3 regions of the Neptunicella sp. genome follow, and region 2 is predicted to be linked to each of the others. Evidence: predicted binding sites of a transcription regulator. Region 2 holds the regulator's gene; each other region holds the start of a gene.
What was found. Region 2 encodes sigma-54, which starts transcription at its own class of promoters, with help from an activator protein. Its sites were predicted from a motif close to GTTGGCACGNNNNTNGNNT; they were not measured.

Region 1 (4,649 bases), on a different contig from region 2:
GAAGACTTTGATAACCGTCTAATCACTTATCTGGTTGATGAATTCAAGAAAGATTCCGGTATGGATTTGCGTAAAGATCCATTAGCCATGCAACGTCTGAAAGAGTCAGGTGAGAAGGCCAAGATCGAATTATCTTCAGCACAACAAACTGAAGTTAACTTGCCTTACATTACTGCTGATGCGTCCGGTCCTAAGCATTTAACCATTAAAGTGACTCGCGCCAAATTGGAGTCATTGGTTGAAGATATGGTGAAAGCCACTTTGGAGCCGCTTAAGCAAGCTCTGAAAGATGCGGATCTGTCGGTCTCTGATGTACAGGATATTATTTTGGTGGGCGGTCAGACCCGTATGCCACTGGTGCAAAAGTACGTGACCGAGTTCTTTGGTAAAGAGCCTCGTAAAGATGTAAACCCTGATGAAGCAGTTGCTGTTGGTGCGGCGATTCAAGGTGGTGTATTAGCTGGTGATGTAAAAGATGTGTTGTTGCTGGATGTAACTCCGTTGTCTCTGGGTATTGAGACCATGGGTGGCGTGATGACCAATCTGATCGAGAAAAACACCACGATCCCGACCAAGAAATCACAAACCTTCTCAACCGCGGAAGATAACCAGTCTGCAGTAACAGTACACGTGCTGCAAGGTGAGCGTAAACAGGCTTCGGGTAACAAGTCACTGGGTCAGTTTAATCTTGAAGGTATTCGTGCAGCGATGCGTGGTCAGCCACAAATCGAAGTGACTTTCGATATTGATGCTGATGGTATTTTACATGTATCAGCGAAAGATAAAGATACCGGTAAAGAGCAGAAAATTACCATTCAGGCGTCTTCCGGTCTGGACGAAAATGAAATCGAAAAAATGGTTCGCGATGCAGAAATGAATGCAGAAGCGGATAAGAAATTCGAAGAGTTAGTTCAGGTACGTAACCAGGCTGACGGTATTATTCACGGTACTCGCAAGCAGGTTGAAGAAGCTGGAGATGCACTGCCCGCTGAAGATAAAGAAAAAATCGAAGCCGCAGTGAGCGATTTGGAATCCGTGTATAAGTCTGACGACAAAGCGGATATTGAAGCCAAAATCCAAGTGGTGATTGAAGCGTCAGCCAAGCTGATGGAAATTGCGCAACAGCAAGCCGCAGCTCAACAGGCAACTGATGGTGCAGAAGCACAACAAGAGTCTTCTTCATCACAAGATGACGATGTGGTTGATGCCGAGTTTGAAGAAGTAAAAGACGACGACAAGAAGTAATTTCTGTCACAGTCATAAGTGGATAGAAATGGGGAGTCGTTTACGCACTCCCCATTTATCTATATTGGAGACACAGAATTAATATGTCGAAACGTGATTATTACGAAGTACTTGGCATAGCCAAAGATGCCTCAGATCGGGACATTAAAAAGGCCTATAAACGTCTGGCGATGAAGTATCACCCGGATCGTACTTCTGGCGACAAAGGTCTGGAAGAAAAATTCAAAGAAGTACAGGAAGCCTATGAAATCCTGATCGACGATCAGAAACGAGCTGCCTACGACCAATATGGCCATGCCGGTGTTGATCCTAACCGCGGCGGCGGTGGTGGCGGTGCCGATTTTGGTGATATTTTCGGTGACGTCTTCGGTGATATTTTTGGTGGTGGACGCCGTGGCGGCGGACAACGTGTGCGCCGTGGTGCTGATTTACGCTATAACCTGGAATTGAGTCTCGAAGAAGCCGTTCGTGGTAAAGAAGTAGAGATCCGAGTCCCTACGTTGACCGGCTGTGACGAATGTGACGGTTCCGGTGCGAAAAAAGGCAGTAAGCCAACTACCTGTCCTACCTGTCATGGTCAGGGACAAGTTCAGATGCGCCAAGGCTTTTTTGCGGTGCAGCAAAGTTGCCCAACCTGTTCTGGAAAAGGCAAAATAATTAGTGATCCGTGTCGTAAATGTCATGGTCAGGGGCGGGTTGAGAAAACCAAAACCTTATCGGTTAAAGTCCCGGCAGGCGTTGATAGCGGTGATCGCATTCGTCTTAGTGGCGAAGGCGAAGCGGGTGAGCAGGGCGCACCAGCTGGAGATTTATATGTGCAGGTGCACATCCGCGATCACGATATTTTTGTCCGTGATGGCAATAACCTGTACTGCGAAGTGCCATTAAGCTTTACACGTGCGGCATTGGGGGGAGATATCGAAGTTCCAACCCTGGACGGTAAAGTGAAACTGAAAATTACCCCTGAAACGCAAACCGGACGCATGTTCCGTTTACGTGGTAAAGGGGTTAAATCGGTGCGCACCGGCGCAGTGGGCGACTTAATGTGTAAAGTTGTCATTGAAACGCCAGTGAATCTTAGTGCTAAGCAAAAAGAACTGTTGGAAGAATTGGATAAATCGATGGGTAGTGGTAAAGATACCGCTAAGCATCGTCCCAAGGAAACCGGTTTTTTTGATGGTGTGAAAAAGTTTTTCGATGATTTAGCTAAATAATATTTAGCTACAATTTGACTGCATTTAAAAGCCGCTAATGGAAGTTAGCGGCTTTTTTGTGTAACACCAAAATTGTTTACGATTGGTTTTTTATTGTTCAATTGACTGTCGAAATTTTTTACATTCCAATGCCGTATAAAAACAATAATTTTCTTTATTGCTATTTTTATTTTAAATAAAAACAATAGCTTATAAAAAATTTTGAAGCTTACTTAGTACGTTGGTTCGATATTTGCCTTTTTGACTACGAATTGCCAATATCCGCAACGATATTGGTGTCGTAATTTAACAAGGATAGCAGTATGAAAAATCTAATTAGCAAGTTTGCCGCAGTAACCGCTCTTACTGTAGTCACTTCTTTATCACATGCCGCACTGATTGGCTCAATTAGTCATGATTATGGTGATCAGTACACGCCAACCAGCCTGAATTCGTCTAATAGTTGCGATACGTTAGGAGCTGATTCGGTCAATATCACTGATACGTCTAATGGTTGTGGTCGTTTTTATGATTACTTTGATTTTTCTAGTATTGCCTTCGATGATATTGAAAAATTTGAGCTAAGTCTGACATTTAGTAATGCTTTCGATCTGGAAAGTAATTCAGTTGAAATTAACTTGGGATTTTTTTCTTTCACTATGGACGTTCCGGATTCTGAATTTTGGAGTGTAAGACCGGGCGCTTCTGCATCAACTGGTAATGGTTATGATGAGGATCATGATCAATTTTTAGTCAGTCACATATTTACCGGTATATTTACATTTGATGATAATAATACTGCTAACAGCATCTTTCAAAATATGCTCAATAATAAAAATTTCTCACTAATGTTTGCTGAAAATTCGGCAAATAGTGATAACTTTACTTTATATGACGCTAAGCTAGATATTTATGGCACTGCAACAGTACCTGAGCCAGCGCCTTTAACTTTGTTGGCGTTAGGTTTGATCGCATTAGGTTGGATCAGACAGCGTAAAATATAAATTGTCTTCTACGGACAAGAAAAAGCCGCTAAAAGTTAGCGGCTTTTTTTATGCTTTCATCTACGGGCTAATAGTGTGTTATTGCCTCTATAATGAATCAACGATTCTTGAGGAAATTTAGCATCGTATCGGCATCCGATACTTCAAACGGATCCGTTGGACATAAATCTCCAAAATCTGCTTCACTAAAGGCTTGTATAATTTCGCCATTTTCAACATACATTGAATAGCGCCAGCTACGCATACCAAAGCCAAGGTTACTTTTATCCACTAACATACCCATTTTACGCGTAAATTCGCCATTTCCGTCTGGTAACAAGAAAACATTCTTGGCATTTTGGCTTTTGCCCCATTGATACATAACAAACGCATCATTGACGGAGATACAGACTATTTTATCCACCCCTAACTGTTTGAATTCATCAAATAATTCTTCGTAGCGAGGCAGATGACTGGTGGAGCAGGTCGGGGTGAATGCACCGGGCAATGAAAACAAGACGACATTTTGTTTAGCAAAAATATCGTCGGTGGTTAAATCTTTCCATTCAAATGGATTAGGTCCACCTAGTGCATCATTGCGTACGCGAGTTTTAAAGGTCACTTTAGGTACTTTATTAATCATGTCTAACTCCATAGTTTGTTAACAGCGGGATATTGTGTCCCCCCGATTTAGGGACGCTAAATGTAAACAGCTAAAATAACATTGCCGAGCATAGCACTATAAAAACGGATTTAGCCAGCGTCCGAAGAAGCCGGTCATTTTTAACGAATCATCCAACACGGCAAAACAGATACAGTCTTGATCTTCTGACGCTTTAGGCTGATGGACGGTATTACTATCGGCTTGGATAAAATCACCTCGGCGGTAATATCCCGCTTTATCAGAAAAACTGCCCTGCATCACAAGAGTAAACTCGTTACCACAATGGGTATGTTCGGGTAATTCTTTTCCGGCCGCTATCTTGTATAACTTGGCCGTATATTGTTTATCTGAAAACGGTAAGGTAATTTCCTTAATACTGCGTGTCATTCCTGACCATTTTAATTGCGCATAATCAGGCTGAATAAAACGCTGTAACGGTCTGGGGATAATAGATTGACTGGTATGGGGGATCTCTTCGTCCACCGCGACAGAGGGAGTATCCAGTTTGTTTAACACATTGGCCAATAATGTATCGCTCACAGGCTGGTCGGCGCTTTGTTGCAA
Region 2 (4,649 bases):
TTCTGCTTCGTTAAATTTTTTGGCAATGAGTTCTTCCACAGCATCCATTGCCGCCGCTGCATCGACCCCTTCACTGATTACGGTGATTTCTTTGCCTTGATGGCTTTCCAGCATCATCAACCCTAATACACTATTGGCTGACGCACTTTTATCTTGTTGCTGGATGGTCACTTGCGCATCAAATTGATTGGCAAGTTTAGCTAATTGAGTGGCCGCGCGGGCATGTAATCCTAATTTATTCTGGATCACCAGAGATTTTTCAATTCGGTTCATTTACAGCATTACCTAATCAAGGAGTGCGATTGAGTTCACGATGACGGATTTGTACATCTGGGTGAGTATTACGGATGTTATTACACAAAGCTTCTGCCACATACACTGAACGGTGTTGGCCACCGGTACAACCAATTGCAATTGTTACGTAACTGCGGTTGTTCCGCTCTAAGTGGGGAAGCCAGGTGGTAATCAAATTTTGTATTTGCCAGATGAATTTAGTCACAATAGGTTGTGCACCAAGAAAATTCTGTACGGCGCTGTCTAATCCGGTCAGGTGTTTCAAATCCGGTTCCCAGTGAGGATTGGGCAAAAAACGTGAGTCGAATACATAATCAGCGTCTTTGGAAATGCCATGTTTAAATCCGAATGACTCAAATACAATGACTAAACGAGAGCTTTTTTTACCCAATATCCTTTCACGGACCAATTCAGCTAGCTGATGCACGGACAGTTCGCCGGTATCCAGATACAAATCAGCACGTTCAATGATGGGAGCCAACAGTTTAGTTTCTGCCATGATGGCTTCACTAAGGGATTTATTATGTCGGGATAAGGGATGTAAACGACGAGTTTCGCTAAAGCGTTTAATTAATACATCGTCACTGGCATCCAGATAGACAATATTCATATCCCAGCTATCGGGCAGATAATTGAGAATTTCGACTAATTCATCGGGATCTTTGGGTAGGTTACGCACATCAATACTGACTGCGACCTGATCATATTCATCCACCACGGTGTGAGTCAGGGTGGGGAGTAAGTTAACCGGCAGATTATCAACACAGTAATAGCCGAGATCTTCCAATACCCTTAACGCAATAGATTTTCCCGAGCCTGAACGTCCGCTGATAATCATCAGCTTCATATTATCGCCTCATAAAGTTCATGATTGCTTTCGGCCTGACGTATTTGTTTGAGAATATCTTTATCGCTTAATTTACCGGCGATGGTAGCCAACGTTTGTAAATGTCCTTGAGCTTGATCCGCGGGTACCAGTAGAGCAAAGAATATATCCACCGGTTTGTTATCAATTGCATCAAAGCTAATTGGTGTTTGGCAAGTAACTAAAATTCCCAGTACTTTATCCAGTTCAGCCAGTCGCCCATGGGGCAGGGCAATGCCATTACCAATACCGGTACTGCCCATTTTCTCTCGGGATAACAGACTTTCGAGTATTTGATCCGAACTCAATTGCGGCAATGCTTGGTGAGCAATATTGCTGATGGTTTCCAAAATACGTTTTTTACTGGAATCTTCGGCTGCACAAACTGTGCAGCCGGGAGTGAGTATATTTTTAATTTCCATTAATTATTACTGCTTTTACTGAGTCATTTAATATGGATTAATGCCGACTGACTTTTTCCTTATGCTTAATCACCTGTCGATCAAGCTTGTCAATTAAATTGTCTATTGCTGCATACATATCATTACGCTCTGAGGTAGCAAAGACTTCAGCACCATGTAGATGTAACGTCGCTTCGGCTTTTTGATTGAGCTTTTCGACGTTAAGTATTACATGGACGTTATTGATATGATCGAAATGTCTTTCCAGTTTGGTAAATTTATTATCTACGTAATCACGTAGTGAGTCTGTAATTTCGACATGGTGGCCAGTCAGGTTGATTTGCATATCGCGACTTCCTTAAATTTGACGTTCAAGCTGCTCCGTTAAAGCAGACTTTTACGTTGGTTAGACGGTGGAATCATTAATGATTCGCGGTATTTTGCAATGGTTCGCCGAGCAACCATAATACCTTGATCGGCCAACAATTGCGCAATCTTACTATCACTCAGAGGTTTACTTTGTGTTTCTGCCGCAACCAGCTTTTTAATTAATGCCCGTATTGCAGTGGACGAACACTCACCGCCATTTTCAGTGGCGACATGGCTGGAGAAGAAATACTTCAGTTCATAAATCCCTCTGGGGGTATGCATATATTTCTGTGTGGTGACACGGGAAATGGTTGATTCATGCATATCCACCATTTCTGCGACATCATTTAACACCATTGGTTTCATCGCTTCAGGACCATATTCAAAAAATCCCTGTTGCTGCTGCACAATACAGTTGGACACTTTGAGCAGAGTTTCGTTGCGACTTTGCAGACTTTTAATAAACCACTTGGCTTCTTGCATGTGTGAGCGAATAAACTGACTGTCGCTGGTATTTTTGACACTGCGACTCATGGCCGCATATTGCTGATTGATATTGAGTTTGGGAAGACTATCGGGATTCAGTTCGACAACCCAGCGGCCATTCTTTTTCATCACCGATACGTCCGGTATCACATATTCTGGCTCAGTGGTAATTAAGGCATTGCCGGGACGTGGATTAAGGGTCTGAATTAATCGTATGGTTTCCCGCAGTTGTTCTTCATTTAGGCGCGCCTTGCGCATCAGAGTGCGATAATCCTTACTGGCCAGTAAATCCATGTATTGGGTAATTAGCAGTTTGGCTTCTTCTAGCCAGGGGGTGTCAGCGGCAAACTGGTTAAGCTGTACCATCAAACATTCGGCCGGTGTTCGTGATCCAACACCAACAGGATCGAACATTTGCACCCGTTTTAATACGCAATTCACTTCGTCAATGTCGACTTCTTCATTATCGAGACTATTCAGAATATCTTCAGTAGACACGGTGAGATAACCGGATTCATCAATAGAATCAATAATGGCAGTGGCAATCGCGATATCTGTTTCACTGAAGTGGGTCAGGCGCATTTGCCATAATAAATGTTCTTGAATGTTGTCGGTGGTTTCACCCTGATAAATTTGTTCATCATCACCACCGCTAATGGGAGCGGCTGGCGCCGAGGATGCACTGTAATATTCATCCCAGGTTGAATCGATAGGTAATTCGTCGGGTAATTCATTTTTCTCTAGAGCATCACCAGACTCAATACTGTCACTGGCTTCATAGTCATTATCTGAATCTTTGTTTTCGTTTTCGGGGAAGTCCTGATTATCTTCTGCTTCCAATAGTGGATTGGCATCCAAGGCTTCCTGAATTTCCTGCTGAAGATCGATGGTCGACAATTGCAACAGCCGGATGGCTTGCTGCAACTGCGGTGTCATGGTCAGTTGTTGGCTAAATTTTAATTGTAATGAGGGCTTCATTTACGTCTTGTCGTGTCCCGTTAATTCAAAAACCAGCTAAGGCTGTTACATTGCTAATGGTTGATGTTTTGTTTGCTAACTATAGCTTGAATTGCTCGCCCAGGTATACATCCCTTACTTGTTGATTACTTAGCACCTGTTCGGCATTGCCTTGGGCAATTAATTCTCCATGACTAACGATATAGGCGGTTTCGCACACATCAAGGGTCTCACGAACATTGTGATCGGTGATTAACACGCCAATCCCCCGGTCTTTGAGGTGATTGATAATTTTCTTTATATCGGTCACAGAAATAGGATCGACGCCCGCAAAGGGTTCGTCAAGCAAAATAAATTCCGGATCGGCAGATAATGCGCGGGCAATTTCTACCCGTCGCCGTTCGCCACCCGACAAACTCATACCAAGACTATTACGAATATGATTAATGTTGAACTCATCCAACAGGGCGTCTGCATGCTCTTCGCGCTCAGCCTTACTCAGATCTTTACGAGTTTCTAGAATCGCCATCAAGTTCTGCCATACCGTCAATTTACGAAAAATCGATGACTCTTGCGGTAAATATCCAATACCTTTGCGGGCACGAACATGCATAGGTTGCAAAGTCAGCTCCTGATCATCAATAAAAATTTGACCTTTATCGATAGGAACCAAGCCGACAATCATATAGAAGGTGGTCGTTTTACCTGCCCCATTTGGCCCTAATAATCCAACAATTTGGCCAGTAGAGACTTGTAAACTCACATCGGTTACCACCTGACGGGATTTGTAGGATTTGGCTAAATGGGTGGCTTTAAGGGTTGCCATCTTATTTTTCCTGTGTGCCGGGTTGATAGATAGTGATCGTGCGTCCATCGTCATCGTTACTGCCGTTGGCACTAAATTGTTCATTTTCCATATCGAACTCAATAAATTCGGCCTTAACCATACTGTTTTGTAAGTGCAGTTCGGCATTGGTGGTAAGCGTTAATACCCGTTCGCCCAGGGTATATTTGATTTCGTTGGCTAAGGCTTTAATCATACTGCCATCATCAGACTTTTGCTGATAGCTGGCGGGATTGCCACGAGCAATAAAAATTTCACTGCCAGGACCATCTTTGGCTATCACATCCACCTCATCGGCATCAATCACCAAACTGCCTTGGGTAATATGTACATTACCACGGTAGAATCCGGATTTTTCGATGCCGTCTGCTTTGTTATTTTCAGATAATATTTCCAGTGGCTGCTTGAAATCAGCCTTATCAGCAAAAGCATG
Region 3 (4,649 bases), on a different contig from region 2:
CGGTTTAATATCAGTCATGCCGCTAAAGCGCTGGGTCTAACTCGCGCAGCGTTATACCGGAGAATGGAAAAGCATGGGCTTTAATCGTTTTTCTCTGTTACTCAGCATCCGCATTGTGCTGTTGATGTTGATGCTGATTCTGTTGAGTGTGTTTTTATCCCATGGTGGCTATCAGGCGGCCAGTCTGTTGGTGCTGATATTGCTGATTGCGCAGGCCGTCGAGGTAGTGCGTTTTATTCGTAAGACCAATACCGAACTAACCCGGTTTTTGCAGGCGGCACGTTATTCTGATTTTTCACAACGTTTTGAATTTCAGCATTTGGGTGCCGGTTTTGCCGAACTGGGGCAAGCTTTCAGTGAAATTCTTACCCGTTTTCAAACCAGTCGTGCTGATCAGGAACAACAGCTGCGCCACTTAAAAGCTGTTGTTGAGCATGTGCCGGTGCCATTAATGAGTATCCATGCCAATGACGACATTGTGTTATGGAATAACAGCGCCCGTCGTTTATTTGGTAGTTATCACGTACAGCGTTTATCCGATTTAGCCCAGTTTGGTGATGATTTTGCGCGGCAATTGGCGAGTCTGGAGGCCGGACAACGGCGACTGGTCGATTTTATGGTCGACGATATGCAACACCAGTTGGCGGTATCTGCCACTCAAATCATTATTGCCGGTCAGTCTGAGCGTTTGTTCAGTTTACAGGATATTCAAAGTGAGTTGGACCACGCACAATTGCAGGCATGGCAAGATCTGGTCAGGGTATTAACCCATGAAATTATGAATAGCATTACCCCGGTCGCTTCACTGGCCAAAACAGCCGTGGATTTGGTTGAAGATGCTAAAGGCAAGGCTCAAAGCTTACCTGAGCTGACTGACGAATTGGATGACATTGCTCATGCAGTGCAAACGGTAGCCCGTCGTAGCGAAGGACTGATGCAATTTGTCGGCAGTTACCGACGATTGACCCGATTGCCGGCTCCCAATATTAAACGTATCCATATTCAGCAGTTATTTACCCAGGTGCAAACGTTGGCAACGCAACAGTGGCAACAAAAGGGCATTCGCCTGATTACCGATATTCAGCCTCAAACTCTGGAAATGACAGTTGATGTGCAGATGGTCGAGCAAATACTGATTAATCTGTTAAATAACGCAGAGCAGGCATTGGAAAACATTCCTCAGCCCGAAGTAACCATGCGCGCCTTATTGAATCGGCGTGGACATGTGGTGATTGAAGTGGCAGATAATGGTCATGGCATTGCGGATGAATTAAAACATAAAGTGTTTGTGCCCTTTTTTACCACCAAAAAAGAAGGTTCCGGCGTGGGGCTGGCATTAACCCGTCAGGTCATGATTGCCCATGGGGGCAGTGTTAAACTGAGTCGCAGTGATGCCGGTGGTGCACTGTTCAGCTTGATATTTTAATTAACGGGAAACAGTAAAAATGCAGTTTAGGCTAGTTGCAACAGAGGCAGATAAAATCAGATGTTTTGCGGTGTTGTCTGGCCTGCGACCCCATCTATCGCTTGAAGCGTTTTTGCAACAAGTGGAGCGAATGGAATCGCAAACCGGTTATCGGTTGGCCTGTCTGGAAGATGGAGACGAGATAAAATCTGCGGCCGGGTTTAGGATTTCCGAGTGGTTGCATACCGGAAAGTATCTGGAAATTGAAGAGTTGATTACTGCCGACGGCAATCGTTCAAAAGGTTATGGAGGGCAATTGTTCGACTGGCTGGTGGATTTCGCGAAACAGCGACACTGTGCCCAGTTACGACTGGTATCCGGGGTTTCCAGACAAGCGGCACACCAGTTTTATTTAAATAAGGGAATGAAGTTCGAAGCAAAGTACTTTTCAATCGATATAGAATAAGTAAAAATCCGCTATCGCATCGGTGGTATTTATCTGGTGGATTACTTAAGGAATATGAAATGGATTTGAAAAAAATAGTACTCGTTGGGGTCATGATAATAACCACTTGGACGGTCAACGCAACTCAAACGGAAGAACAGCGGTTGCTCTCTCAACAGCTTTCTATGGTGGTTAAGGAAGTCAATGCTAAAGCGCCCTGGGCACTTGACGCTGATACTAGACTGGATTCAGCAGCTACATTAAAAAATTACATTATCTATAACAACACATTGGTTAATTACACCGCTAATCAGCTTGATGTCGCCGTATTCGATTCAATTATGGAAGAAAGTGTAATTGGCCCATTGTGTGCCAATAAGGATCTGCGTAGTTTTATCGATTTAAAAGTCATTATGGTCTACCGCTATTTTGGCAAGGACGGTCAATTTATTACCGAGCTTTCAAAGGACATGGCGACCTGTAAGTAACTGCTATTCATTGTTCGGTAACTATTACCGCTTCGTTGCGTAATAGTTACTCGTCTTATGGCAAATCTGACACTAAAAACCTTCCTGAATATAGTAAGGCATTGAAAATAATAAAATTATTAATGCTGGCATTGTTCTGGCTTGTTAATTGTTGCAGAGACATTCTGTAGCGAAAAATAAATCGCAATCAGTTAATGAGTTATCCGCTGCGACGGGATGAACTCGATTGTTACATTGTTAACAGGAGAATGATTATGACGAACATAAATATTTGGCAAGGTAAATGGAAACAGCTTAAAGGTAACGTCAAGCAACAGTGGGGTAAACTCACCGATGACGATCTGGATAAAATTGAAGGCCGCGAAGAAGAGATTGTCGGCTTGATCCAGGAGCGTTATGGAATAGCCGAGGAACAAGCAAAGGCCGAGTATCATGCCTGGATGAGTAAGCAATAGTGGTATATTGTTTGCGCCAATATGTTTTTACTGGCGCAAACAAAATATTTCAAGGAAATATATGAACGGTAATATTCGCGCCAATATCCAACCCGGTATAAAAGTTTCTATTGTGTTAAAGCAGGATCAACGCACCGGTGCGCTAACCCAAGGGGTTGTACAACGGATTTTAACCAACTCCCCTAACCATCCTCATGGAATCAAAGTGAGATTAGAGGACGGTCAAGTGGGGCGGGTGAAACAAATCCATACTAGCGAAGATTAAACTTTCGTACACAGATTTATTAAAAAATATTCATTTTTGTCAATTACTTGCTGTTTTTGGCTTCAATCCACTGCGCCATATATTGGGTACTTTTCATGCTGTGATGGCGCAGCATCATCCCGGTAAAATGGCGTTGACGATGTTCAGCCAAATTTTCGACAATATGGTTAATTTGCTGAATGAATTGCTTTTGGATTAGGACTTTGGCAAACCGTTGCTCGATCACATCGTATCCGTTTTGTTGATACTGTTGCCATTGTGATCGGGCAGAATAAAGCGACACTGCGGCATCGGCAAAATTATCAGCCTCGTTGGCAATTATCCCGCTCCATTGATCATCCTCGATGAATCCCTCAGCGCCAATATCGGTGGTAATATTGGGGGTTCCACATTGCATAGCATCGGCCAGTTTACCTTTGAGTCCGGCTCCAAAGCGTAATGGAGCTAAACAAATTCGAGCCTGTTGCATCACTTTTTTGGCATCTTCTACCCAACCTTTGACTAAAAAGCCCTGCTTGGGGTGGTGTAAATCGGTGGCTTTTTTGGGAGGGTAAGCGCCGTAAACATGCAGCTCGGCTTGAGGTAACTGTTTACGGATGAGCGGCCAAATTTGCTGCTTGAGCCACAATACGGCATCCCAGTTGGGTTCGTGGCGGAAGTTACCAATACTGATAAAGTGCTGGCGCTGCTCAAAATCAGGATTATCAGCATGCACACCATCGAGCATAAAAGGACAGTAATGCAGAATACTGGCCGGAATGCCAAACTGATTTTGCAATAATGCCATTTCAAATTTTGAAATCACCAAGGTTATATCACAACGGTGAATGGCAGCGATTTCGCGGATAGCCAGCTCGGTATGCAAGTCCTGCGGAGCTAAAGTTTGTTGCTTTTTGAATGCCTGCTGGCGAGCCTGACGTAAAAAATGCGCGTCTTCCATATCCAGAATACGTAATGCATCCGGACAATGTTTTTCTACTCGCCAACCAAACTGTTCTTCCATCATAAAGCGGTCAAACATCACCATATCCGGTTTTAACTTGAGGATAAACTCGTCAAAGCTGCCGTTATTCAGTTCGATACTGACTTCATCAATATCCAACGCTTTTAAATCGGTACGATGTTCTGAGAGCTGGGCCGGACTGGCAAAGGTGACTTGCCATTGTTCAGCCACAAAGCTGTTAATTAACGCCATCATCCGGCTGCCTGCAGCAGATGAGTTCGGTTCCGGCCAGACATAGCCAATAATTAGTATTTTCATAAAAATAAATTTTTAAGGTAATGTCAGATTTCCATGAAAATACTTTAACTAGTATTATCAATGGATTACTAACGCTTAGATTTACCTATAGTACTAGAGCGTGTTGATCTTTTCGGTATATTTTTGCAACGAGTTGCGGGGTATTTAAACAATGAAGCACGAATGTGGTGTAGTTGTTCTACATAAATGAGTGCTGAAGCCGTAGAAATGCCGCGCAAACGTTGCCCGAAGGGTTCGTTCTAAACGCTTTTTACTCTTTGTTGCTTATTTTTGACTTAATCCATTAGGCCTGCAAATAAGCGTCGCGATTAAAAAGCGTTTAGTTAGAAC

Region 1: the regulator sigma-54 is predicted to act here: its motif matches at 2,679-2,697, upstream of ACTD55_RS14660 (PEP-CTERM sorting domain-containing protein).
Region 3: the regulator sigma-54 is predicted to act here: its motif matches at 2,463-2,481, upstream of ACTD55_RS09345 (CsbD family protein).

What each region holds. Positions count from the first base shown of each region.
Region 1 is NZ_JBLWWF010000018.1:78,904-83,552, reverse strand. Features, by position in the region: gene dnaK (molecular chaperone DnaK) at 1-1,245, shown strand, start outside; gene dnaJ (molecular chaperone DnaJ) at 1,329-2,459, shown strand; gene ACTD55_RS14660 (PEP-CTERM sorting domain-containing protein) at 2,762-3,442, shown strand; partial or broken gene ACTD55_RS14655 (peroxiredoxin) at 3,552-4,076, opposite strand; gene ACTD55_RS14650 (ChrR family anti-sigma-E factor) at 4,161-4,649, opposite strand, start outside.
Region 2 is NZ_JBLWWF010000001.1:7,948-12,596, forward strand. Features, by position in the region: gene ACTD55_RS00045 (HPr family phosphocarrier protein) at 1-273, opposite strand, end outside; gene rapZ (RNase adapter RapZ) at 290-1,141, opposite strand; gene ptsN (PTS IIA-like nitrogen regulatory protein PtsN) at 1,138-1,581, opposite strand; gene hpf (ribosome hibernation promoting factor) at 1,619-1,906, opposite strand; gene ACTD55_RS00065 (RNA polymerase factor sigma-54) at 1,945-3,393, opposite strand; gene lptB (LPS export ABC transporter ATP-binding protein) at 3,473-4,198, opposite strand; gene lptA (lipopolysaccharide transport periplasmic protein LptA) at 4,200-4,649, opposite strand, start outside.
Region 3 is NZ_JBLWWF010000009.1:112,989-117,637, reverse strand. Features, by position in the region: gene ACTD55_RS09365 (sigma-54-dependent transcriptional regulator) at 1-84, shown strand, start outside; gene ACTD55_RS09360 (sensor histidine kinase) at 74-1,426, shown strand; gene ACTD55_RS09355 (GNAT family N-acetyltransferase) at 1,446-1,871, shown strand; gene ACTD55_RS09350 (hypothetical protein) at 1,931-2,338, shown strand; gene ACTD55_RS09345 (CsbD family protein) at 2,593-2,793, shown strand; gene ACTD55_RS09340 (YwbE family protein) at 2,855-3,058, shown strand; gene ACTD55_RS09335 (glycosyltransferase family 4 protein) at 3,102-4,319, opposite strand.